Regions from separate parts of the Arthrobacter sp. 01T419 genome, predicted to be linked through region 1. Evidence: riboswitches for the same ligand, from Rfam matches in the RefSeq annotation. Region 1 holds a riboswitch; the other holds the start of a gene.
The links. A riboswitch is a leader RNA that binds a small molecule or an ion and turns the genes downstream of it on or off. The one in region 1 is predicted to bind cyclic di-AMP.
Positions count from the first base shown of each region.

Region 1 (3,965 bases):
GTGTCGAAGTTGTCCTTGTCCCAAACAGCGTCAGCCTCTTTGCTGTGTGCGGGCTGTGTCGAACGGCAGGCCTTCCTGTGACCTCCCGCGGTGTTGTGACAGATTCTGCTGGATCATTCGCTGCCATCGAGCGCCAGGCCCCGTGATCGTGCGGATCGCCCGGCTGGACTGAGGAGTGATCCAGCAGAATCCGACGCCGCCCCCGCCGAAACCCGCGCCCAGTGCCCCATCCGGCCCCGGGAACAAAGCCGCCATTGCGCGTCGGGCGTCCGGTGCCGTTGTACCGTGCAGTTGGTCAGGTGGCTAGGCTGAGACTCACAGGGTGCTCACAGCATCGGCAAAGCACCGGCAAACCGGCAGAATGGAGAGTTGTCCCATGGCATCCTCGCACTCCATGACCAACAACCTTCCCCAGCTCAGCCACCCGGACGGTTCCCCCATCCGCGCCCTTGTGGTGGACGACGAACCCAGCCTCGCCGAGCTCATGAGCATGGGCCTCCGCATGGCGGGTTGGTCCGTAGCCGTGGCGGGCGACGGTCCCGCAGCGGTAAAGCTCGCCAAGGATTTCCGGCCGGATGTCCTGGTGCTGGATGTGATGCTTCCAGGGTTCGACGGCGTTGAGCTGTTGGGCAGGATCCGCGCCTTTGCCCCTGAGGTGCCTGCGCTCTTCCTCACCGCGAAGGACGACGTCCAGGACCGCATCGTCGGGTTGGCCGCCGGCGGGGACGACTACGTCACCAAGCCGTTCAGCATGGAAGAAGTCCTGCTGCGCCTGCACCGCCTGGTCCAGCGTTCCGGCGTGGCCGCGATGGACACGGCCGAACTGGTTGTGGGCGACCTGACCCTGAACGTAGACACCCGCGAAGTCACCCGCGGGGGCGAAGACATCCAGCTCACGGCAACCCAATTCGAACTCCTGCGCTACCTCATGGAGAATCCCAAGCGCGTGGTCAGCAAGGCCCAGATCCTGGACCGCGTGTGGGACTACGATTTTGGCGGGCAAGCCAACATCGTGGAGCTCTACATCTCATACCTGCGCAAGAAAATCGAAGCCAACCACCCGCCCATGATCCACACGGTGCGCGGGGCCGGCTACGTCATCAAGCCCGCCGAATAGCCCGGGGCGCCGAATGTCCGCACTCTCGGGTATCCCTCGCCAAACGGATCACCAGTGGTTCAATCCATCAACCTGGCACCTGCGCACACGCCTGATCCTGGTCTCCATGGCCCTCCTCGTGGCCATCTGTGGAGCCGTGGGCGTCGTCAGCTACGCCTCCATGGACCTGTTTCTCACGAAGCAGCTCGACGAGCAATTGATGCAGGCCTCCCATGGCCGCCCGCCCATAGGTGATCCAAATGGACGCTCGGATCCTTTGGATGCCCGGGGTCAGAGCATCGGCACGCTGAATGCCCGCATTCTTGGCGGGCAAGTGAGCAGCGCTGGATTCTTGTCCCCGGACGCCACACGTACGAACTTGTCACCCAACGATGCCGCGGTGCTGTTGGCGCTGCCCCACGATGGACGTCCGGTTGATCGGAGCCTTTCCAAGGGCGGCTACCGATTGGTGGCCACCGCAACCCCCTACGGCGATGTGATCATCACTGGCCTGCCACTCGCCTCAAAAGAGGATACCGAGGCCTCGCTCGTGTGGACCATGGTGCTGGTGTCCTTGGGCGGACTGGTGCTGATTGGACTCGCGGGAACTGTGTTGATCCGCCGCACCATGCGCCCACTAGAGCAACTCTCCGACGTTGCCACGAAGGTGTCGAAGCTTCCGCTCGACGCCGGTGAGGTGGCGCTCGCGGTGCGCGTTCCGGCGTCGGCGGCCCACCCGGGTACAGAGGTGGGAAGCGTCGGCCATGCTTTGAACCTGATGCTGGACAATGTTTCCAGCGCCCTCGAGGCACGCCAGCTGAGCGAAACCAAGGTGCGCCAGTTCGTGGCCGATGCCTCGCACGAGCTCCGGACTCCGCTGACGGCGATCCGCGGCTACACCGAGCTGTTGCGCATGACGGAGAAGTTCACCGAGGACGGCCGCAAGTCCCTGGGCCGGGTCCAGAGCCAGTCCGAGCGAATGACCACCCTCGTGGAGGACCTCCTGTTGTTGGCGCGGTTGGACGAAGGCAAGGCACCGGAGTTCACCGACGTGGACCTCACACAGTTGGTGATAGAGACCGTCAGTGACGAGAAAGTCATGGCCCCCGAGCACATCTGGCAGCTCAAGCTCCCGGATGAGCCCCTCACGGTCCGCGGAGACACCACGCAACTCCACCAAGTCCTGGCCAATCTGCTCTCCAATGCCCGTAAACACACAGAGGCGGGCACCACGGTGGTCACGGGAGTCATGCGCTCGGCCGATGGCAGCGCCGTGGTCACAGTGACCGACAACGGTCCCGGCATTCCGCCTGAATTCCAAGGCAGGATCTTCTCCCGCTTTGCCCGCGCCGACGCCGCGCGTTCCGGTTCCGAGGGCACGTCCGGGCTCGGCTTGTCGATCGTTGAGTCCATTGTCCAGGCCCATGGCGGCACTGTTGAGGTAGTCTCGCGTCCGGGCCGGACGGAGTTTGCCGTGCGCCTTCCGGCGCTCAGGACCGCCACGGCCTGAAGACCATCCGGAAGATCACGACGCCGGAGCGCGGCGAGCGCAAGTCGGCGCACCGGCGTCGTGATCTCCGTTACCTAAATGTGACTTAAGCGGGGACCTCCTGTACCGTCGAATAGGTGCGCAGGGTATCCCCGGCCACCGCCGGGTAGGCGCCGAGCTCTGCCACTGCCCGGTGCCCGAACACTCCAGGCAGAGACGGGGGACCCAGGTCTCCGGGCAAGCGCTCATGTTGAGCCGGCCCTAGGGGTGAAGCCGTACCGCCACGATTCTCAGTGGCCACGGCCGGATGACCTCATCCGAATCCGACAGCTAACTCCGCAGGCGTTGAGAGGCAATCACCATGTCTGGTTCCAAGAATCAGTCGCGCCCTGTTGCGCGCCACCGCGGCGAACCTGCCCGGACAAACAAGTCACGTTCCACCCTGAGGCGAGCAGCCGCAAACCTCGGCCCCAGCCAGCGCATGGCCGTTGTTGCCGGCGTTGTTGCTGTGTTCCTCGGGGCAGGCGCAGCCAGCCAGGCCGCCGGACAGGCCATCAGCGCCCAGGACCTGAGCCGGGCGTCCGAATCGCGCACCGTCGCAGAGCACAACGCGACCCCGTCCGCCACCGCCACGCCATCGGCGAGCGCAAGTGCCAGCGCAAGTGCCAAGCCGAGCACCGCGCCGACTCAGGCACCTGCTCCCGCTCCGGCCGCCGTCGTTCCCCAGGCCGCCGCACCGGCAGCGCCGGTGGCACCCGCCGCTCCCGCAGCTCCGGTCGCCGTCGATGACCCCGCCGGCGCCCAGGCCTACGCCGCGAGCATGCTTTCTTCCTACGGTTGGGGCCAGGGCGAAATGTCTGCCTTGATCACCTTGTGGAACAAGGAATCCGATTGGCGGACCACTGCCACCAACGCATCGAGCGGCGCTTACGGCATTGTGCAGTCGTTGCCCGGCGAAAAGATGGCCTCGGAAGGCGCCGATTGGCAGACCAACTACCAGACCCAGATCCGCTGGGGCCTGAACTACATCAAGCAACGCTACGGATCCCCGTCCGCGGCTTGGGCCTTCCACTTGGCCCACAACTGGTACTAGACGCACCAAGCACTCAAGAGGTCCGTCCCGTCAGGGGCGGACTTCCGCGTCCTTAATCGGCTCAGTCCTTTGGGGGACTGCTGTCGCTTGTCGGCGGCATGTCTGAGATCTGTGCCAGCATCCGCTCTCTGGGAGCTGCCCGTGACCACGGGCCCTCAGGAAGCTAGGAGACGAAGGACAGGAATCCCAAGTAGATCGGCATGTCCACACCCGCGTGGAAAAGGGACGAGGGAACAATGCTGCCCGAGCTGCGCGTGAGATAGCCGCCGATCAGACCGAGCGGGAAG
Region 1 covers NZ_JBFTQF010000009.1:175,662-179,626, reverse strand. Annotated here, with positions in the region: gene AC1DLO_RS14855 (response regulator transcription factor) at 377-1,117, shown strand; gene AC1DLO_RS14850 (sensor histidine kinase) at 1,131-2,606, shown strand; cyclic di-AMP (ydaO/yuaA leader) riboswitch at 2,770-2,944, shown strand; gene AC1DLO_RS14845 (aggregation-promoting factor C-terminal-like domain-containing protein) at 2,947-3,678, shown strand; gene AC1DLO_RS14840 (CPBP family intramembrane glutamic endopeptidase) at 3,842-3,965, opposite strand, start outside.

Region 2 (3,993 bases), on a different contig from region 1:
CTCGCCTGGTGTGGGGCCAGCCGGTGGCCCGGCTCGGCCAGGATCCAAGGGCCGCCGCCATTGACAGCCCAGCCATCCATCGCCGAAGACGCGTAGTGCGGCAGGTCCTGCAGGGCGTGGACATCTTCGGCCAGCGTCCTGCCGACCGCGTCTTTCAGGGCAACGGGTGCGGCGGGAATGGGCGTGGCACAGTCGAAGGCAAGCTGCCGGGCTTCCGCCCACAAGTGGTCAGCGTGCGGGACATGCTCAACGTTCGGGCCCGGTTCGGTCACGGAGGGAGGGTGCTGGTTCTCGGCGCCCAGTTCCTCTCCGCCCTGGTTCTCGGCGCCCTGTTTGGGGGCATCGGTCATCCGGCGTCGGTTCCCGGGTTCGTATAGTCCTTGGCGAGTGTGCGTGCCAGGCCCATCGCCGCATCCATCGACGCGGTTTCGCTCGCTTGGCCCGAACCCGCTGCAAGTCCGGCAGCGAAGCCGGCAATGAAGGTGGTCAAAGGAGCGGCCGGGCGAACGACTGAATGCGCCGCGACGCCGGCCAAGGACAGGATCTCATTGATGTCGATTTCGACGCCTTCAAGCTCAAATGCTTGCATCAGGCTCCTGCACCACTCCTCAAGCGTTTCTTCCTGGGTCTTCACGATCCGCCTCCACAGTCCGGTACAGCTTTTGTCACGGCAGGTCGCCGTCCACTCCAAGCGCCGCGGCATCGTCCCAGGTATCCACATCATCGGTGGAGCCAGCAGGAACAGGTACGGCCAGCAGATCAAGCCTAGCAAGCAGGCGGAACACCGCGGCGTTGGCCAGGCCACCCTGTTTTGCCGCGGCCAGCACTTCCCGTTGCAAAGCGGAGAGCCGGTAGATTCCGAGCAGCGGCTGTTTCCGCCCATCGGCGGACACGGCCATGGCTCCTTCCGCGTTCTGGCGACCGGCAAGTTCCCGGAGGAGAACCGGAACAGCCGCGCCGGCGAGGGGCATATCGCACGCCATGACGAGGATCCAGGGCGCGTGCTTCGTGGACGGGCTCTGGCGGTCTTGCGCCTCTAGCGCGGCGAGTCCGGCTTCGATCGCTGCTGCCGGTCCGGCGAACGGCGGGTCCTCGCGGGCGGTCAATGTGCCTTCCGGTAAACCGCCGGGATCCGGCCCGACGACGACGACACACCCGGCCCCGTACGCGGCCGCGAGGGCGCGATCAAGGAGCGTAGCGCCGTCGTACGTCAACTGGGCTTTTGGCACGCCACCGAGGCGGGAGGACTTGCCACCCGCCAAGATCACCGCATCAAAGTCCACCAGCCCAGATTACCCGGGAAGCAGTCTCAGTTCCGGTTCAGGCCGCCGATTCGGGCAAGAGGAAGGGATCCCATGCGGGCGCAGGTTTCTCAAGCTCCTTGATCTGCCAGATAGTCCCGGTGGGCGCCGCCGGAGTGAACCTCAGTTTCCAGCCCATCTCGGCCGGTGTGTGGTCACTCTTGGCGTTGTTGCAGCGTAGGCACGCCGCCACCAGGTTTTCCCAGGAATCCGCGCCGCCCCTGGATTTGGGGTGGACGTGGTCAATAGTGTGGGCTGCTTTCCCGCAGTAGGCGCAACGGTGACCGTCGCGGCGCAAGACGCCGCGACGTGTAACCGCCGTGATCGTGTTGTACCTCGGCCGGATGTAGCGATTGAGCAGAATCACGGAGGGACGTCCGAGAATCTCCTGTGGCCCGACGACAGGCTCGTCGCCTTCGGCCACTACGCTCGCTTTTCCGGTGAGCACAAGGACCAGCGCCCGGCGGAAGGTGACTACCGCCAGCGGTTCATATCCAGCATTCAGAACGAGTGTGCGCATGCACGTACCTCTTCACGGCCGCACCCGTCAGGGGCGCGAGGGCCGGCTGCCCTCTGCATGTACGGGCTGTGGATCGACACCACAAGAGTAAACACGGAGAGGCCAGATCAACGAATCCGTGGGTGGGTTCAGGCGCTGTGTCGGGCAAAGTTCATGTGCCGGACATGTGGCGGGAACCTCCAAACGCCCAAGGACAGCACGCCCGGACTCGCCCCGGCAGACCCCTGGGGACGTGATGTAGGGCGACGTGAGGTAGCACATGCTGGTTAAAACAGAACATCCCCGCGGGCTGACCAGCGGGGATGTTCCAGTAAGACTATTCAGACGAAGCTATTAGCCACCAACGCGGATGAAGACCGGGCCGGAGCCGATGTTGACGCTGTACAGGGCAGTGGTGCCACCGTTCCAGCCGCCGTGGACCGCCATGCCATTCCCGACGTAAACGGCGATGTGAGCCATGCCCATGCCACCGTTCTGGTAGTAAACCAAGTCACCCGGCTGCGCTTCAGCAGCGCTGACCGTGCGGCCAAGGGAGAGGTAGTCTGCCGGCCAGCCGTGGAAGTTGATGCCAACGGCAGCCAGGGAGTTCGAAGCCAGGGCGGTGCAGTCCTGGGCAACGCCGAGCTGTGCGTAAGCTGCGGCAGCAATTGCCGCGCCCTTGCCGCTGGCAACCTTCGTGGCGGGGGATACAGCTGCGGAAACAGAAAGCGTTGCGGTGCCCGCAGCGGTTCCGGCCTTGGGAGCGGCGACAGCTTCCTGGACGGCAACCGGAGCTTCGACAACCGGAGCAGCTTCAGTGGAAACCACCGGGCGCTCGTACTTGATGGCGACCGAGGAATCGGCCGCAATGCTGGCTTGGGCGATGGACTGGACTTCCAGGGTGGAGGTCGCAGTGGACTCGCGGGGAACGTTGGTTTCGGCAGCGTTGGCTGCGATACCGCTAGTGAGGACCAGTCCGGACGCAGCAGCGATAACTGCTGCCTGACGGCCCACGCCACCGGCATTGCTGCCGACGGTCTTAGCGATGACGGCAAGCGAGTTGGTCTTGGTGACCGCGGCGCGGTGGCGCGCAAGAGTAGAGCGTGAAGACACGTTAAAAGGCCTCTCCCTATGCCCGCGAGGTAAGCTGTCGGATTCGGATGGGAGTCATCCGGCCGCAATGCTTCCCGTGGGAAACAAGTGCGACTTAACCCCAAGGCCATCGGTGAAGATGACCAAAAGTGGGTCCCCCGCCTCTGCCAGACGATGTTTTGCGAACGGAACCTCGGGCAGTGGCAGAGCTAGGCAATCCACCCGAGTGCATCAACTCTCTAAAAGTTGATGCGAGTTAGACGGTACATGAGTTTTGGCTGAATGTCACATTCAGGTCACGGAGCGTGACAAGCATGCGAGAGACGGCCATCGGATTGGCTTACAGCCAGCCCAAGGGATCAACGACATCGCCGTTGACCATGACTTCAAAATGGAGGTGGCAGCCGGTCGAGGCGCCAGTTGTGCCGCTCAATGCGATGACGTCGCCACGGTTGACCGTTTGGCCCACCTGGACGTTGAACGAGGACAAGTGGTTATACGTGGTTTCCAGGCCGTTGCCGTGGTCCACCACAATGCGGTTTCCACCGCCATATGGGTGCCAGCCCGCGAAAGTAACCTTGCCGGCGGCAGCCGCATGCACCTGGGTGCCACATTGGGCCACGAAGTCCTGGCCGCGGTGGAACTCCCCCAGGCCTCCCGTAATGGGGTTCACGCGGTAACCGAACGGCGAGGCCGTAGTCAGAGTGTCCAACGGAGCCCCGAGGGTCCCTTTGGAGGACGACGTCTTGATGCTGCCGACGGACTGCGCGCTCAAGAGCTGCTTGAGCTTGCTATCAGGATCCGCCGTGGTGGATACCGCAGCGCGGCTGAAATCGATCGTGGCACTGGCCGCAGCCGGAATCTCGGGCTGCGTCCCCGTCAAAGCGGCCGAAGCCTGATTCGATTCCGCAGTGGCCGTCAATGCGCCCGTACCAGGCATCGCAACCGTCAGGATGAGGCCCGTGGCGGCGAGGGCGACACCAGCCTTCTGTCCCGCACCGCTCGCGGCGGCGAAATCGGCCATTTGCCGCAAGGGGCCTTTGCGGCGGCGCACTTCGCGATGCGGATCGCGGGGCCGGTCGTGCGCAACGACTTGCGTGG
Region 2 covers NZ_JBFTQF010000006.1:146,915-150,907, reverse strand. Annotated here, with positions in the region: gene AC1DLO_RS12035 (molybdopterin molybdotransferase MoeA) at 1-350, opposite strand, end outside; gene AC1DLO_RS12030 (DUF6457 domain-containing protein) at 347-634, opposite strand; gene mobA (molybdenum cofactor guanylyltransferase) at 666-1,283, opposite strand; gene AC1DLO_RS12020 (HNH endonuclease) at 1,321-1,821, opposite strand; gene AC1DLO_RS12015 (NlpC/P60 family protein) at 2,155-2,913, opposite strand; cyclic di-AMP (ydaO/yuaA leader) riboswitch at 2,919-3,086, opposite strand; gene AC1DLO_RS12010 (M23 family metallopeptidase) at 3,233-3,993, opposite strand, start outside.
Region 2: another riboswitch for cyclic di-AMP. It lies ahead of AC1DLO_RS12015 (NlpC/P60 family protein); the one in region 1 lies ahead of AC1DLO_RS14845 (aggregation-promoting factor C-terminal-like domain-containing protein).